3 regions of the Georhizobium sp. MAB10 genome follow, and region 1 is predicted to be linked to each of the others. Evidence: predicted binding sites of a transcription regulator. Region 1 holds the regulator's gene; each other region holds the start of a gene.
What was found. The regulator LexA, encoded in region 1, represses DNA repair genes until DNA is damaged. The targets are predictions, from matches to a motif close to TGTTCNNNNTGTGTTCNG.
Positions count from the first base shown of each region.

Region 2: parE (DNA topoisomerase IV subunit B) is a predicted target of LexA. The motif match lies at 2,090-2,107, and genes of this name have one in related genera.
Region 3: PU133_RS16115 (glycosyl transferase) is a predicted target of LexA. The motif match lies at 2,909-2,926, and genes of this name have one in related genera.

Region 1 is NZ_CP118314.1:2,648,832-2,654,005, forward strand. Features, by position in the region: gene trpD (anthranilate phosphoribosyltransferase) at 1-48, shown strand, start outside; gene trpC (indole-3-glycerol phosphate synthase TrpC) at 83-907, shown strand; gene moaC (cyclic pyranopterin monophosphate synthase MoaC) at 904-1,407, shown strand; gene glp (gephyrin-like molybdotransferase Glp) at 1,410-2,627, shown strand; gene lexA (transcriptional repressor LexA) at 2,726-3,457, shown strand; gene PU133_RS12600 (ComEC/Rec2 family competence protein) at 3,451-5,174, opposite strand, start outside.
Region 2 is NZ_CP118314.1:2,325,052-2,330,225, forward strand. Features, by position in the region: gene parE (DNA topoisomerase IV subunit B) at 1-2,008, opposite strand, end outside; gene PU133_RS10860 (hypothetical protein) at 2,199-3,092, shown strand; gene PU133_RS10865 (hypothetical protein) at 3,173-3,382, shown strand; tRNA gene PU133_RS10870 (tRNA-Lys) at 3,526-3,601, shown strand; gene PU133_RS10875 (hypothetical protein) at 3,698-3,835, shown strand; gene sugE (quaternary ammonium compound efflux SMR transporter SugE) at 4,078-4,395, shown strand; gene tyrS (tyrosine--tRNA ligase) at 4,510-5,174, opposite strand, start outside.
Region 3 is NZ_CP118314.1:3,364,822-3,369,995, reverse strand. Features, by position in the region: gene PU133_RS16135 (F0F1 ATP synthase subunit B) at 1-209, shown strand, start outside; gene PU133_RS16130 (F0F1 ATP synthase subunit B) at 220-699, shown strand; gene PU133_RS16125 (ribonuclease HII) at 765-1,430, opposite strand; gene PU133_RS16120 (PA0069 family radical SAM protein) at 1,698-2,855, opposite strand; gene PU133_RS16115 (glycosyl transferase) at 2,985-3,491, shown strand; gene moaB (molybdenum cofactor biosynthesis protein B) at 3,454-4,020, opposite strand; gene PU133_RS16105 (4-(cytidine 5'-diphospho)-2-C-methyl-D-erythritol kinase) at 4,017-4,916, opposite strand; gene PU133_RS16100 (tetratricopeptide repeat protein) at 4,986-5,174, opposite strand, start outside.

The DNA.
Region 1 (5,174 bases):
CTGGAGCGCCTCGTGGCGGTCTCGCAGCGCCACGCGGCCGCGGCATGATGACGAACCGGCTTGATACGAAGGATTTGGGGCGTTGAGCGATATTTTGACCCGCATCGAAGCTTATAAGCGCGAGGAGATCGCCGCCGCCAAGGCCGCTCGGCCGCTCGCGGAGGTGAAGGCAGCGGCTTCGGATGCAGACGCGCCGCGCGGGTTCCTGGCCGCGATCGAGGCCAAACGTGCCCGTGGGGATTTCGCTCTGATCGCCGAGATCAAGAAGGCCAGCCCGTCCAAGGGGCTCATTCGTGCAGATTTCGACCCGCCGGCACTGGCGCGCGCCTATGAGGCAGGCGGCGCCGCTTGCCTTTCGATTCTGACCGACACGCCCTCATTCATGGGTGCACCGGAATTTCTTGTCGCCGCACGTTCTGCGACCACGCTGCCAGTCATCCGCAAGGATTTTCTGTTCGATCCGTACCAGGTGTACGAAGCCCGCGCGATGGGCGCCGATGCCATCCTCGTCATCATGGCCTGCCTCGATGATGCGATGGCGCTGGAGCTTCACGATACGGCGGTCGATCTCGGGATGGACGTGCTGGTCGAAGTGCATGACGAGGCGGAAATGGAGCGCGCGCTTTCGCTGAGTTCCTCGCTCATCGGCGTCAACAATCGGAATCTGCGCACCTTCGAGGTGTCGCTGGATAACAGCGAGCGTCTTGCACCCATGGCCGCTGGCCGCCACCTCGTCGGCGAAAGCGGCATCTTCACCCATGGGGATTGCCTGCGGCTCGAGCGCGCCGGCATCGGCACGTTCCTTGTCGGTGAAAGCCTGATGCGCATCGACGATGTCACCAGCGCGACGGAGACGCTGCTTACAGGCAAGCTGCTCACGGGCAAGCATCAGGCAGCAGCGCGATGAGCGACGAAGCGCGACTTACGCATCTCGACGACCAGGGTCGCGCCACGATGGTGGATGTCGGCGGCAAGGCAGAGACCGAGCGCGTCGCGATTGCCGAAGGCTTCGTGAAGATGGCTCCGGAAACGCTCGCGCTCATCCAGTCGGGCGGCGCAGCAAAAGGCGACGTGATCGCCACGGCGCGCATCGCCGGTATCATGGCCGCGAAGCGGACGGCCGACCTCATTCCGCTTTGCCATCCGCTGATGCTGACCAAGGTTGCGGTCACCGTCGAGGCGGTCGACACCCTGCCCGGCCTGCGCGTCGAGGCCATGGCGCGCCTCAAGGGCCAAACAGGGGTCGAGATGGAAGCACTGACGGCGGTTTCGGTCGCCTGCCTCACCCTCTACGACATGGCAAAAGCCGTTGACAAGGCGATGGAAATCACCGGGGTCCGGCTGCTCTCCAAGACCGGCGGCAAGTCGGGCGACTGGAACCATCCGGGCAGCGGCGGGGCCCGCTGATCATGGCGCTGCTTCCCGTCGACGATGCACTCGAACTGATTCTCGCCGACGCCCGAACGATTGCCGATATCGAACACGTTCCGCTCCATGAAGCATGGGGTCGGATCGTCGCCGAGCCTCTGATCGCCATGCGCGACCAGCCGCCTTTTCCTGCCTCGGCCATGGATGGATACGCCGTCATTGCGGCGGATACGGCAGAGCCGGGTGCGACGCTGCGGGTTATCGGCGAATCGGCAGCCGGGCACGGGTTCACGGGCGCCATCGGACGCGGCGAGACCGTCCGTATCTTCACCGGCGCGCCGGTTCCGGAAGGCGCGGATGCGATTCTCATCCAGGAAAACGCACGGCCACTCGAAAAGACCATGATCGAGGTGATCGAGCCGGTGCAGGTCGGGCGGTTCGTGCGGCGTGCAGGTCTCGACTTCCATCGTGGCGAGACGGTGATCGCCAAGGGCGCGATGCTCGATGCAGGCCGGCTGACGCTGGCAGCAGCCATGAACCTCCCCGCCCTGCCCGTGCATCGGCGCCCGCGCGTCGCCATTCTGGCGACCGGCGACGAGCTCGTGCCGCCGGGTGCCGATCCACGCGACGATCAGATCATCGCGTCGAACAGTTTTGGCGTCGCCGCCATCGTCAGGGAAGCGGGCGGCGAACCGATCGACCTCGGCATTGCTGCCGATACGCTGGATGGCCTGAACCGATCGATCGACTCCGCCCAGGCGGCCGGCGCCGATATTTTGGTGACGCTTGGCGGCGCCTCGGTTGGTGATCACGACCTGGTTCGCAAAGTGCTGGAATCGCGCGGTCTCGAGCTTGCCTTCTGGAAGATCGCAATGCGGCCGGGCAAGCCGCTGATGAGCGGCCGCATCGGCCCGATGCATGTTCTCGGGCTTCCGGGCAACCCTGTCTCGAGCCTTGTCTGCTCGCACGTCTTCCTGACGCCTCTGATCGCAAAGCTCGTCGGCCGCACCCATCATGTGCAGGCGGTCGACGCAATCCTCGACGTAGACCTGGCCGAAAACGACGTGCGCCAGGATTATCTGCGCGCGGCGATGAGCCGACGGGCGGATGGAACGTTGGTCGTCAGGCCGGCCACCAAGCAGGATTCCTCCATGATGCGCGTGTTCGCCGAGGCAGACGGCCTCGTCGTCCGGCCACCATTTGCTCCCGCGGCCAAGGCAGGAGACACTGTGCGGGCAATCCTGCTGCGACGAATCTAGCCGTCGGTTTCCCTGTTGGACTTGCGGAACACAAAAGGAACAGATAGAGTGTGTTCCACATTTGTTTCCATCCGATCAAGCGGGGGCCTAAGCAGCCGATGTTGACGCGTAAGCAGCAGGAACTGCTTCTTTTCATCCATGAGCGCCTGAAGGAAAGCGGCGTGCCGCCATCCTTCGACGAGATGAAAGAAGCCCTCGATCTCGCGTCCAAATCGGGGATCCACCGCCTCATCATCGCGCTAGAGGAACGTGGCTTCATTCGCCGTCTGCCAAACCGTGCGCGTGCGCTGGAAGTCATCAAGCTGCCGGATAGCTACAACGCGGCAGTGCCTCAGCGTCGCGGCTTTTCGCCGAGTGTCATCGAAGGATCGCTTGGCAAGACGCCGAAGCCCGAGATCGCAGCCGAGCGCCGCCAGAGCGAGATGCCGCGCGACAACGACAATCGCGCCATCAGCGTGCCCGTCATGGGCCGCATCGCGGCGGGTGTGCCGATCTCCGCCATCCAGAACAATACCCATTCGATTGCCGTGCCGCCGGATATGCTGGGCGGCGGCGAGCACTACGCGCTCGAGGTCAAGGGCGACTCGATGATCGAAGCCGGCATCTTTGACGGCGACACGGTCATCATCAAGAATTCGTCGACGGCCAATCCAGGCGACATCGTCGTGGCTCTGGTCGACGACGAGGAAGCGACGTTGAAGCGTTTCCGTCGCAAAGGTGCGTCGGTCGCGCTCGAGGCCGCCAACCCGGCCTACGAAACGCGGATTTTCGGACCGGATCGCGTCAAGATCCAGGGCAAGCTCGTCGGGCTCATCCGGCGCTATCACTGATCGATGCTGTCGGCAGCTCTTCTGTCTTCGCTCATGTGTGTGTTGACGGAAGAGGCGTCATCCCCGCCAGGCTCGGTAAAACTGCCCGTTCTCCAGTCATAATAGCGGTGCCGCGTCCAGGCGCGCATTCGGCCGGCAGACTGCTCGAAGCGGAACGTCGGCTGCGGGTCGAATTGTGTACCCGACCCCGTGCCCGCCGCTCGCGCCTCGTTCGCCGCGAAGCCTTCTCCCGTCGACGCCGCGTAGACGGCGATCGCGCCGGTTTCACGCAGTGTACGGGCGGTGAAGAGCTTCGCGCCGGAGCGGCATTGGCGCATCGACAGCGGTATCGGAATGATGGCGATATCGGTCATGTCGCATGCGGGACCGACATAGGCCGGCTCCTCCAGCCACGCGACCATTGTGCCGTTTTCCAGCCGTGCGACGCAAAACGCGCCTCGGCGGCATTGGAACACGCCGATCATTTGCCCGTCATCCAATTCGCGGACTGCCTGGCGCATCATCCCATAGGCAATGGCAGGGTCGATCTCGGCTTCAGCTTCGTCCGGATCGGAAGTCATCTCGTCTAACAACAGTTGGGCTTGGTCGTCGACAGCGACGATTGGCGGGACATGGGTCGCAAGCCGGGTTGCCGTTGCCCATTGATCGAAGATGAAGCTGCTCGGACGCGCTCGGTTGGTTGCCAGGCCGTCCTCGCGCAGGATCGCGGCCAGCCGAGCGTCCTCGGCAATCAGCAGCAAGGGTCGATCGGCGCGCAGTTCGGCCGCCATAATGAGGGCAGCGGCCAGCGCGGGTATCAAAGCGGCACCTCGCAGCCAGGTTCGCGTAAAAACCAGGATGAGCAGCGCAAGCGACAGAAGCGCCGTAACGGCTCCGGGGATCTTCCCCGTGGCGAAACCATCGCCATAGGCTGCAACATGATGGCCGATGGCGATGACCGCCTCCAACCCCAGCCCCATGATCGTGAGGAAAATCGCGTCGAGGCCGAATGGCATCGTCAGCAGCGCAAGCGTGCCGAAGGGCATGACGATGACCGAAATGACGGGCATCGCAACCACGTTGGCGATCATTCCGTAGCTCGACATGCGGTGGAAATGATGCGCCGAGAAGATCCCCGTCGCCGCGCCGGCAATCAGCGACGTCACGGCCAACCCGAGGATCAGCAATGTCCAGCGCCAGACGAAGCCGGGCTTTGAGGTCGTGAAATCCGGCGTCTTGATCCTGTTGCGCGCTGCCCAGCCGCCATAGGCGGCAATGAGGGCAGCGGTTGCTGCAAAAGACATCTGGAAACCGGGCGATGTCACCGCTGATGGCGTGACGAGGAGAATGAGAAATGCGGCGATCGCGACATTGCGCATGGTCAGCGCAGCCCGGTCGAGCAACACCGCGATCAGCATGACGACCACCATGATCCAGGCGCGCTGTGCGGAGATGACGGCGCCGGAGATCAGCAGGTAGAAGGTGGAGGTGCCGATGGCGCCGAGCGCAGCGAATTTCTTCACCGGCCAGGCCTGGGCGACGCCTGGCACGAGCGCGAAGCCGAGCCGCAGCCCGGTGAACATTAGTGCTGCGGCCAGCGACATATGCAGGCCGGAAATGGACAGGATGTGGGCAAGCCCCGTGATGCGAAAGGCTTCGTTGGTCTCCTCGGAGATCGAGCGACGGTCGGACACCGTCATGGCGGCTGCAACGGCACCCGCGTCACCCGGAATCACCT
Region 2 (5,174 bases), 320 kb from region 1:
AGCGTGCCTCCGGCTTGGTGCCCATCAGGTCGTCGATCGCGATCGCGGTACCTTCCAGATCCTCGGCATCGATGGAGACGCGCAGCAGCGTCCGCTTCGCGGGATCCATGGTGGTTTCCTTCAACTGCGCCGGCAGCATTTCGCCGAGGCCTTTGAAGCGGCCGATTTCGACCTTGCCGCGGCCCTTGAACTCCGTTTCCAGCAGTTCCACCCGATGCGCGTCGTCGCGGGCATAGAGCGTGCGCGATCCCTGCGTCATGCGATAGAGCGGCGGGATGGCCAGATAGAGGTGACCGTTGTCCACCAGGCCGCGCATTTCCTGGTAGAAGAACGTGATGAGCAGCGATGCGATATGCGCGCCGTCGACATCGGCGTCGGTCATGATGATCACGCGGTCATAGCGCAGATCGTCGTCACGGTACTTGGCGCGCGTGCCGCAACCGAGCGCCTGGATGAGATCGCCGATCTGCTGGTTTGCCGTGAGCTTGTCGCGGCCGGCGCTGGCGACGTTCAGGATCTTGCCGCGGAGCGGCAGGATCGCCTGCGTCTGCCGGTTGCGCGCCTGCTTGGCCGAGCCACCGGCCGAATCGCCCTCGACGATGAAGAGTTCAGCGCCTTGTGCCGCCGTCTGCGTGCAATCGGCTAGCTTGCCGGGCAGGCGCAGCTTCTTCACCGCACTCTTGCGGTTGATTTCCTTTTCCTTGCGCCGGCGCACACGCTCATCGGCGCGGTCGAGCACCCAGTCGAGCAGCTTCGCCGCTTCGGCCGGCTGGTCGGCGAGGTAGTGGTCGAAGGGATCGCGCAGCGCGTTTTCGACGAGGCGCTGCGCCTCGACTGTGGCGAGCTTGTCCTTCGTCTGGCCGACGAATTCCGGTTCGCGCACGAAGACCGACAGCATCGCCGCGCCCGAGATCATCACGTCTTCCGTCGATATGATCGAGGCGCGCTTGTTGCCGGTGAGCTCCGCATAGGCCTTGAGACCGCGCGTCAGCGCGATGCGCAGGCCCGCCTCGTGCGTGCCGCCTTCGGGCGTCGGGATCGTGTTGCAATAGGACTGCACGAAAGGATCGCCACCGAACCAGGTTACGGCCCATTCTACCGTGCCGTGGCCGCCGGTCTTGGTTGTCTTGCCGGCGAAGATCTCGTTGGTGACGGTAAAGTCCTTGCCGAGCGAGGCCTGCAGATAATCCTTCAGGCCGCCGGGGAAATGGAAGACGGCCTTTTCCGGAACGTCGGGCTTCTCGGCAACCAGCTCGGGCGCGCAGGACCAGCGGATTTCGACGCCGCCGAAGAGATACGCCTTGGAGCGCGCCATGCGCATGAGGCGGGCAGGATCGAACCGCGCATTCTGGCCGAAGATCTGATGGTCAGGCTTGAAGGAGACGCGCGTGCCGCGGCGATTCTGGACTTCGCCCACCTCTTCCAACGGCCCGAGCGTCACGCCGCGCGAGAAGCGCTGGCGGTAGAGCTTGCGGTTGCGCGCAACTTCGACCGTCAGTTCTTCGGAAAGCGCGTTGACGACGGAGATGCCGACGCCGTGCAGGCCGCCCGACGTCTCGTAGACCTTGCTGTCGAACTTGCCGCCCGCATGCAGCGTGGTCATGATCACTTCGAGCGCGGAGCGGTCCTTGAACTTCGGATGGGGGTCGACGGGGATGCCGCGTCCGTTGTCGGTGACGGACAACACGCCATCGGCCGACAATTCGACATCGATGAAATTGGCGTGGCCGGCGACGGCCTCGTCCATGGAGTTGTCGATGACTTCGGCGAAGAGATGGTGGAGTGCCTTTTCGTCGGTGCCGCCGATATACATGCCCGGCCGGCGACGCACCGGCTCCAGGCCTTCCAGCACTTCGATGTCCGCAGCCGAATAATCGCCTTCGCCATCCCGCGGCTTTTGCGCTTTCGGAGCCTGGCGCTGAGGCTCCGCAATGGCTGGCCGCTTTGCCGGAGCGGCAGCGGGGCCGACGCTTGGGATTGTCGCGAAAAGATCGTTGCTGTCGTCCATGGCTATGCTTCAGTCCCAAGGCGTGAATTGTGGCCGAATCACCTGCGCAGTGTGACAGATGGCGTTCTGGCACGCGAGCCGTGTTCTCTTTGTGTTCACGGTACTGCGCACGGTTGCCCACATGAAACGATGGCCAGTGGCGGCACGAATAGGGGATATCGAGCCAATGAGGAAGGGGAGACGCCGGGTCGTGACAATCAAGTGGTGGACGATCATGGGACGGGCGGTGCTGATATGCCTGATGGCGATGGCTGCGGCGGCTCCCGCCGCGGCGACGGACATAGCGCCGTTTAAGGACGACCTGTTCGCCCATCCTGCGGTGATCGAGGAGAGTGCGGATGGCGCTTTCCGGCGCTATGACTACCGGGAGATGCGCGACATCAATGGCCGGGACGAGATTCCGGAACGTCGCGCCAAACGCGCCTATGTCGATCTTTCGGTCAATCGCGCGGCGCGCGAACGCGTCATCGCAAACGGGGCGGGTCAGGTCACCGTCAACGAGTTCGGCGTGGAAGCCGGCGCACGCTTCGTCGTCATCTTCGTGCACGGCCGCGACGGCGACCGCAGGCTAGGTTCCGACGACTGGCGCTTCGGTGGCAATTTCAACCGGCTGAAGAACCTCGCGACTCGCAATGGCGGCACCTATTACGTGCCGAGCCTTCCAGATTTCGAGGCCGGTGGGCAGGGGGTGATCCGAGCGTTGTTTGCCCATTCGAGGCAGGTCTCGCCGCAAGCGCCGATCGTGCTGGCTTGTGGCTCGATGGGGAGCGCGCTGTGTCTCGCAGCTGCGCGCGATGGAGCGCTGGCCTCCGAGCTCGGCGGGCTGGTTCTGCTCGGCGGCGTGCCGGATGGCTCTTTAGCTGATAGCGCGGCAGCGCGTGCCCGGCTGCCGATCGTCTTCGGGCATGGCGAGAACGACCGTGTCTATGACTGGCGCATTCAACGCGCCGTCTTTGACCGACTTCGTTCAAGTGGCGGCTATCCAGCGCGGTTTCATCTTTTTGCCACCGGCAGCCACGGCACTCCCATCCGCATGATCGACTGGCGCGACACGCTGAATTTCGTGCTGGCGAATGGTCGCTGATGCAACCGTCATCAGAAGTTTGGGAACCCTAAGCGACGACGCGGGTTACGTTAACGATCGCTTTAATAGGAGAATTTCCCATGATGAAGAAAATTGCCACGCTCTCGGTTGTCGCTGTCGCCACGCTCGGCGCAGCCGGTTGCACGACCGGCCAGAAGACCGTAGGCGGCGCCGTTGTGGGCGGTGCTGGCGGAGCCGTGGTCGGTAACGCGATTGCCGGTACGGGCGGCGCCATTGTCGGCGGTGTCGGCGGTGCGGTCGCAGGCGGCGCAGTCGGTCGCAACCTCTAAGATCGACACCATTTTCTGCCGCGTCCCGAGCGAGACGAAAAGTCCTCGTTCCGGACGCGGCAAACTGCATTTTTGCGGTTGACCCCCGGCAGGCGCCTGCCTATGTTCCGCGCCAATTCCACGGGGCATCACCGCCCCGGCGGGAGCCTGTAGCTCAGCTGGTAGAGCAACTGACTTTTAATCAGTAGGTCCAGGGTTCGACCCCCTGCGGGCTCACCATTTTCTGATATTATAACAACTTCGAGATTTCGCTCGTCGCCGTATTCCTCCGGGTCAATCCGGTGGCGTTCTTGTCGTCGATGGCAGCGAGTTGTCATGCCGTCCATCTGCTTTGCTCTTGGCCTTGCGCATGTCGACTTCGTGTTCCGCCGCTTCGGTTGCCATGGTGCGATCGGCGGTGTCCGGCTGATCGACATCTGTCGGTTGGGCCGGACCACGATCATGCTGCGCTGAATTCCCGTCCTTCGGCATCGTTTTCTCCTGTATCGGCGATAGTCGTCCAACACCGCAATGCGGATGAGGTTCCGGAGCGGTGCGGACACGGGCGCAGAGCCCGACGTAATCCTGCGTAAAAATTTGGCAAATGCACTTGATTTGAGCGTTTAGGCGTCCGATATCGGGGGGGCGAAGACGGCTTCGCCAGCTCTGACAATGTAACCGATCGGGGACGGCCCCTTCCTTTGATGGAGGCGGGCATGGCCTGGCTTATTCTTGTTGTTGCAGCACTTTTCGAAATCGGTTGGGCGGTCGGGCTGAAAAGCCTCGATGGGTTCTCGCGACCAACCCCGGTCATCCTGACAATCGGCGCGATGGGGATCAGCATCTGGTTGCTTTCCATTGCCATGCGCGATCTGCCGCTTGGCACGGCCTATGCCGTGTGGACGGGCCTCGGTGCCGTCGGCACGGCGACGTTCGGCATTCTCTTTTTCGGGGAACTGGCATCGCCGGCCCGAATCGCCAGCATCGGCCTCATCGTTCTCGGCATCGCCGGGCTGAAGCTCGCGAGCAGCTGATCATCAGAAGCAAACGGCCATCCGCGGATCTGTCCCGGGGATGGCCGTTTCAGTGTCCATCGCAGCCCTCGGCGCGAGGCTGAGGTCTGCAACTGTCTGCATTTGCCTTAGCGCTCAGGCGGCGCGAACGAGCATGTGTTTCTTGCGGCCGAGCGAGAGCTTTATCACACCGTCGGCGTTGAGATCGGATGCGCCGATGATCTGTTTGTCGTCGGCGACCGGCACGTCGTTGATCTTCACCGCGCCGCCCTGGACATGGCGGCGGGCTTCGCCGTTCGATGCGGCAAGGCCGGCGCGGACGTAGAGCGCGAGAACACCGATGCCGCTTTCGAGTTCGGGCAGCGGAATGTCGATCGACGGCAGAGTGTCTGCAAGCGCGCCTTCCTCGAAGGTCTTACGTGCGGTTTCGGCAGCTTCGTCGGCGGCCGCGCGGCCGTGCAGCATGGCCGTCACCTCGGTTGCGAGGATCTTCTTGACTTCGTTGATCTCCGATCCGCCGAGGCTTGCGAGACGCGCGATCTCGTCCATCGGCATCGTCGTGTAGAGCTTGAGGAAGCGGGCGACGTCGGCGTCTTCCGTGTTGCGCCAGTACTGCCAGAAATCATAGGGGCTCAGCATATCGGCGTTGAGCCAGATGGCGCCACCGAGCGACTTGCCCATCTTGGCCCCGGATGCGGTGGTGAGCAGCGGCGAGGTCAGTGCGTAGAGCTGCGGCGTGCCCATGCGGTGGCCGAGATCGATGCCGTTGACGATGTTGCCCCACTGGTCGGAGCCGCCCA
Region 3 (5,174 bases), 720 kb from region 1:
ACATCGAACGCACGCAGATCGAATCCGATCTCGCCGCCAAGATGGCCGATGCCGAAAAGCGCATCACCGAGATCAAGGCGCGCGCACTTGGCGAAGTCGATGTCATCGCCGAAGATGCGACCGTCGCCATCGTCGAACAATTGACCGGTTCTACGGTTACTCCGGCAACCGCAAGCGCAGCCGTCAAGGCTGCCGCCAACGAAGAATAGGGAGCGCCCGATGGACTCGACATTTTGGGCATTTGTATCCCTGATCCTCTTCCTCGGCCTGATCGCCTATCTGAAGGTTCCGGGCATGATGGCAAAGGCGCTCGACAAGCGCGCCGATGCCATCCGCAACGAACTCGACGAAGCGCGGCGCATGCGTGAAGAAGCCCAGCAGCTGCTGGCCGAGTATCAGCGCCGCCGTAAGGATGCTGAGCAGGAAGCCTCCGAGATCGTCCAGTCTGCAGAGCGCGAGGCTCAGGCCATCGTGCGTGAAGCCAAGGCGAAGACCGAGGAATATGTGACGCGTCGCACGGCCATGGCCGAAGAAAAGATCGCTCAGGCGGAAGCCGATGCGGTCAGCGAAGTGAAGGCCTCGGCCGTCAACCTCGCAATCGCCGCCGCAGAGCGCATCATTGTGGAGCGCAGCGATGCCAGCGTGCAGAAGGCGCTGTTCGACAAGTCGATCGGCGAAGTGAAGCAGCGTCTGAACTAAGCTTCGATTGATATCGGACTGAATTTGAGGCCGGGCGAAAACGTCCGGCCTTTTTCCGTTTCAGATCAACCGATCTGTCCGTCAACCTTGATCGGGCGGAAGCTCAGGCGGTGCAGCGGGCAGGGTCCGACGAGCGCCAAGGCTTTGCGGTGCATCTCTGTCGGATAGCCGGCATGGAGCTGGAAGCCGTAATCGGGATAGCTGTGATGGAGCCTGGCCATCATGCGATCGCGCACCACCTTGGCGACGATCGAGGCGGCTGCGATGGACAGCGAGCGCGCATCACCCTTGACGATGGCATCACCCCCGCAGGCAAGACCTGGCGGAACGTCGCGACCGTCGATCAGCGCATGGCAGGGCATCTCCGGGAGACCTGCAAGCGCGCGGCGCATGGCGTCAAGGCTCGCCTTGCGAATGTCGATCGCGTCGATTCGCCTCGGGCATGACGAGGCGATCGACACATCACCGCTCGCAAGGATCTGATCGAAGAGCTCTTCGCGGCGTTTCGCCGTCAGCTTCTTGGAATCATCGAGCCCTTCCGGCACGGCACCGGCGCGGAACACCACCGCTGCTGCGACGACCGGCCCAGCCAGCGGGCCGCGCCCGGCCTCGTCGAGCCCGGCGATGAGACGGAGCCCCCGGCTGATCGCCGCCAGCTCCAGCGAAAAATCGGGACCTTGCGGAAACTCGAACAGAAGCTCGGGTTCGGGCTTTTTCTTGGTGCGACTCATGCCACCGGTTTTCGCACCGTGCCGCGGCACCGGCAAGACTGGCGCGAGGCCAAAGCTGTGACTTGCGCTTGAACAAGTCATATGGAAGCGGGTGGCGTGCTCAACAAAAGCGAGGGCGGGCCGCCACATCCATCGGATGCGACGGCCCGTCCATCGGGGTCTCGAAACGGGCGACGGATGGGGCAGGGCCGGCCGTTTTGCTCGAGACCATGACAGGCGCCGCGTTTGCGGCGGACGGCGTCTGTCAAAGCGAAATGCGCGTCAAGCTCAAAGCAGCGCCAATTGAACCCCATTGCCGAGCGGCGGGACGAAGAGGTCGGTGCGCAGCTGCCTCCGGCTCGTGTTCAGGCCAACCCGCTTGGCGGCAAGCGTGAAGCGGCGCCCAAGCTGCCAGGCATAGGGACCGGCCCCACGCATCCGCTTGCCGAACTCCGCATCGTAATCCTTCCCATCCCGCATCGACCGGATGAGCGACATCACATGCCGGTAGCGGTCCGGATAGTTGCGCAGCAGCCAGTCGCGAAAGAGAGGGCTCACCTCATGCGGCAACCGCAAAAGCACGTAGCCTGCTTCCTTGGCGCCTGCCGCCGCCGCAGAGTCGAGAAGCCGCTCGATCTCGTGATCGTTGAGCCCCGGAATGATCGGCGCCGTCATTACCGAAACCGGTATGCCGGCTTCGCTCAGTGTGCGCACGGCTTCCAGGCGTTTCGCTGGTGTCGATGCACGCGGCTCCATGCTGCGGGCGAGCTTGCGGTCGAGCGTGGTGATCGACAGAGCCACCTTGGCAAGACCCTTCTCCGCCATCGGGCCGAGGATATCGATGTCGCGTGTCACCAATGCCGACTTGGTGACAATGCCGACAGGATGGTTGGCGGCAGACAGCACTTCCAGGACCTGCCGCATGATGCGCCATTCGCGCTCGATCGGCTGGTAGGGGTCGGTGTTGGTGCCGATCGCGATGGAGCGCGGCACGTAGCCCGGCTTCGCCAACTCGCGCTCCAGAAGCTTTGCCGCATCGGGTTTGGCGAAGAGCTGTGATTCGAAATCCAGACCGGCGGAGAGGCCCATATAGCTGTGGGTCGGCCGGGCGAAACAATAGATGCAACCATGCTCGCACCCACGATAGGGATTGATCGACCGATCGAAGGAAATGTCGGGTGACTGGTTGCGCGTGATGATCGTCCGCGGCTTCTCGACCTGCACCTTGGTCTGGAACGGCGGCAAGTCTTCCAGACTTTCCCAGCCATCGTCGAACACATGACGGCTCTCGGTCTCGAACCTGCCTGCAGGATTGAGACCCGCACCACGGCCGCGCCGACGCTCGTCGCTGACCCGCAGTTCCGATTGCCGGACCAGGAAGTCCGCAATATCCGGCCGATGCAGTTCCGAAAACGCTGTGTTCTTCAGGTTGGTCAGGGCCGTCATCTGCGCCTCCATCGGGAATCGCGTGTTGATGACTTTATTCCTATACGACCAAGTGAAACAAAACAAGAACATTTAGCGGCATTGGCATTGTGCGCTGCAATAGTCTAAATCGAGAGGATGATCTCCGTTTTGATAGAAGCAGGCCAGGATGACGAAGCGCTGGCGATGACGCTCGCCATGCTCGTGCCCGGTGCGGTCGAAGGCGTCATCAGCGATGTCACCATCATCGATCGTGGCATGAACGAAGCGTCCCGCACCGTCGCGGATGCCGCCGGTTGCCGGATACGCCCGTCTTCGGAGGTCCATGAGGCGCTGCTGAGGGCGCGCTCGGACTGGTTGATGATGATCGAGCCGGGGGCGCGGATGCTGCCTGGCTGGATCGACCGTCTGGCATCGCATCTTGCCTATGATGGTCGCCCGGCGCGTTTCAAGCGCGCGCAACAGGTGCGGGCGTCGGTACTGGAACGCTTCCGCCAGCAGCGCTCGGCGCTCGCTTTCGGGCTTGTCGTCAAGAAAAGCGCCATCGCGCCGAGGCTCGAAGGGACCGTTGGCCTTCGCGACGTGGCGAAGCTGGTCAAGCCGGTGACGCTGGATTGCGCTATTGTGCCGGCCGGGCGGTCGCCGCGCCGCGCTTGAGGTGCTCGTCGAGCCGCGGCATGATTTCCACGAAATTGCACGGCATGTGCCGGTAGTCGAGCTGCAGCTTCAGGATGCCGTCCCAGGCATCCTTGCAGGCTCCGGGGGAGCCGGGCAGCACGAAGACGAAGGTCGCGTTCACCACGCCGCCGGTCGCCCGCGACTGGATGGTGGAGGTGCCGATCTTGTCATAGGAAATTCGGTGGAAGACTTCGGAAAATCCGTCCATCCGCTTCTCGAAGATCGGCTCGAGAGCATCGGGCGTGACGTCGCGACCGGTAAATCCCGTCCCGCCGGTCGAGATGATCACGTCGATGTCCGCCCGCTTGCTCCATTTGAGCACCTGTTCGCGAATGGCCGGAATATCGTCGGTGACGATCGCCCGCTCTTTCAGCACATGCCCGGCCTCCTCGATGCGTGCGACCAGCGTGTCGCCGGAACGGTCCTCTGCGATCGAACGCGTGTCGGAGACCGTCAGCACCGCGATACCGACGGGAACGAAGGAACGGGTTTCGTCGATACGGCTCATCGGCTCTTCTCCGTGGCGAAGCTGCGGGTTGCTTTCACATACCAGTGCGGCGCGTGTTCTGCGATTTGGGCGGCCGCGCGTGCCGCCTGATGTGGATCGGCATAGAGGCCGAAACATGTCGCGCCCGATCCCGACATGCGAGCGAAGAGGCCGCCGCTCGCCTCCAGGGCGTCGAGCGCCTGTTCGATTTCCGGCGCTAATTCGATCGCGGCAGGCTGCAGGTCGTTGCGCGTCTCGCGCAGATAGTGGATCACGCTGCTCGGCGTCGAGAGACCTGACACAGAGGGCAGCGGCGGATTGTCCTTGCGGCTAAGCGCGGCGAACACCGCCGGCGTCGACACATGCACGCCCGGATTGACGAGCACGAGATCGAGGGCCGGAAACCCTTCGATCGCCTTCGTCTGCTCGCCGATGCCGCTGGCCAGTTGAGGCTGGCGGGACAGGCACATCGGGACATCGGCCCCGAGATCGCGCGCCAACGCTCTGAGATCGATATCTTCTGCATGCCACATCGCCTGAAGCGCGCGCAGCGCAGCCGCCGCATCTGCGGAACCTCCGCCTATGCCGGAAGCGATCGGAAGATGCTTGTCGAGATGGATCGCTACCGGCGGTGCACTCCGGCCATCTGCCGCAAGCGCCGACCGCAAGCGGTCGCGGGCGCGGCTGACGAGGTTGTCTTCATGTTGTGAGAGCTTGTCGCTGAACGGCCCCGAAAGCACCAGACTGTGCGATGCCGCTGGTTCGATCGTCAGGGTGTCGCCGGCTTCGGTGAACACGACCAGCGTTTCGAGCAGATGATACCCGTCTGAACGCCGACCGGTCACATGAAGCGCGAGATTGATCTTGGCGGCCGCATGCTGCGTGACGAGCGAGGTGACAGCACCATCCCGCGTCATCGCACGAAGGTCACCTGCAGCCGAACCGGCCGAAGGGGTGGCATCCCGATCGATTGTGGCTGCCATGGCTTAGCAGGCAACGACATCCCGTGTGAAGGTGCGGTGCAACTCAGGCAGATCGGAGCGCTCGTCGGGATCGGCGACAGCCGGGGGCGTCCGGCCCTCTTCAGGTCCACCATTGGCCGTTGCGGGCGGCGGCGTGTCGTCCAAACCGTCCTCGATCTTCGCCTGGATCAACGGGATCTGATCGTCTTCTGG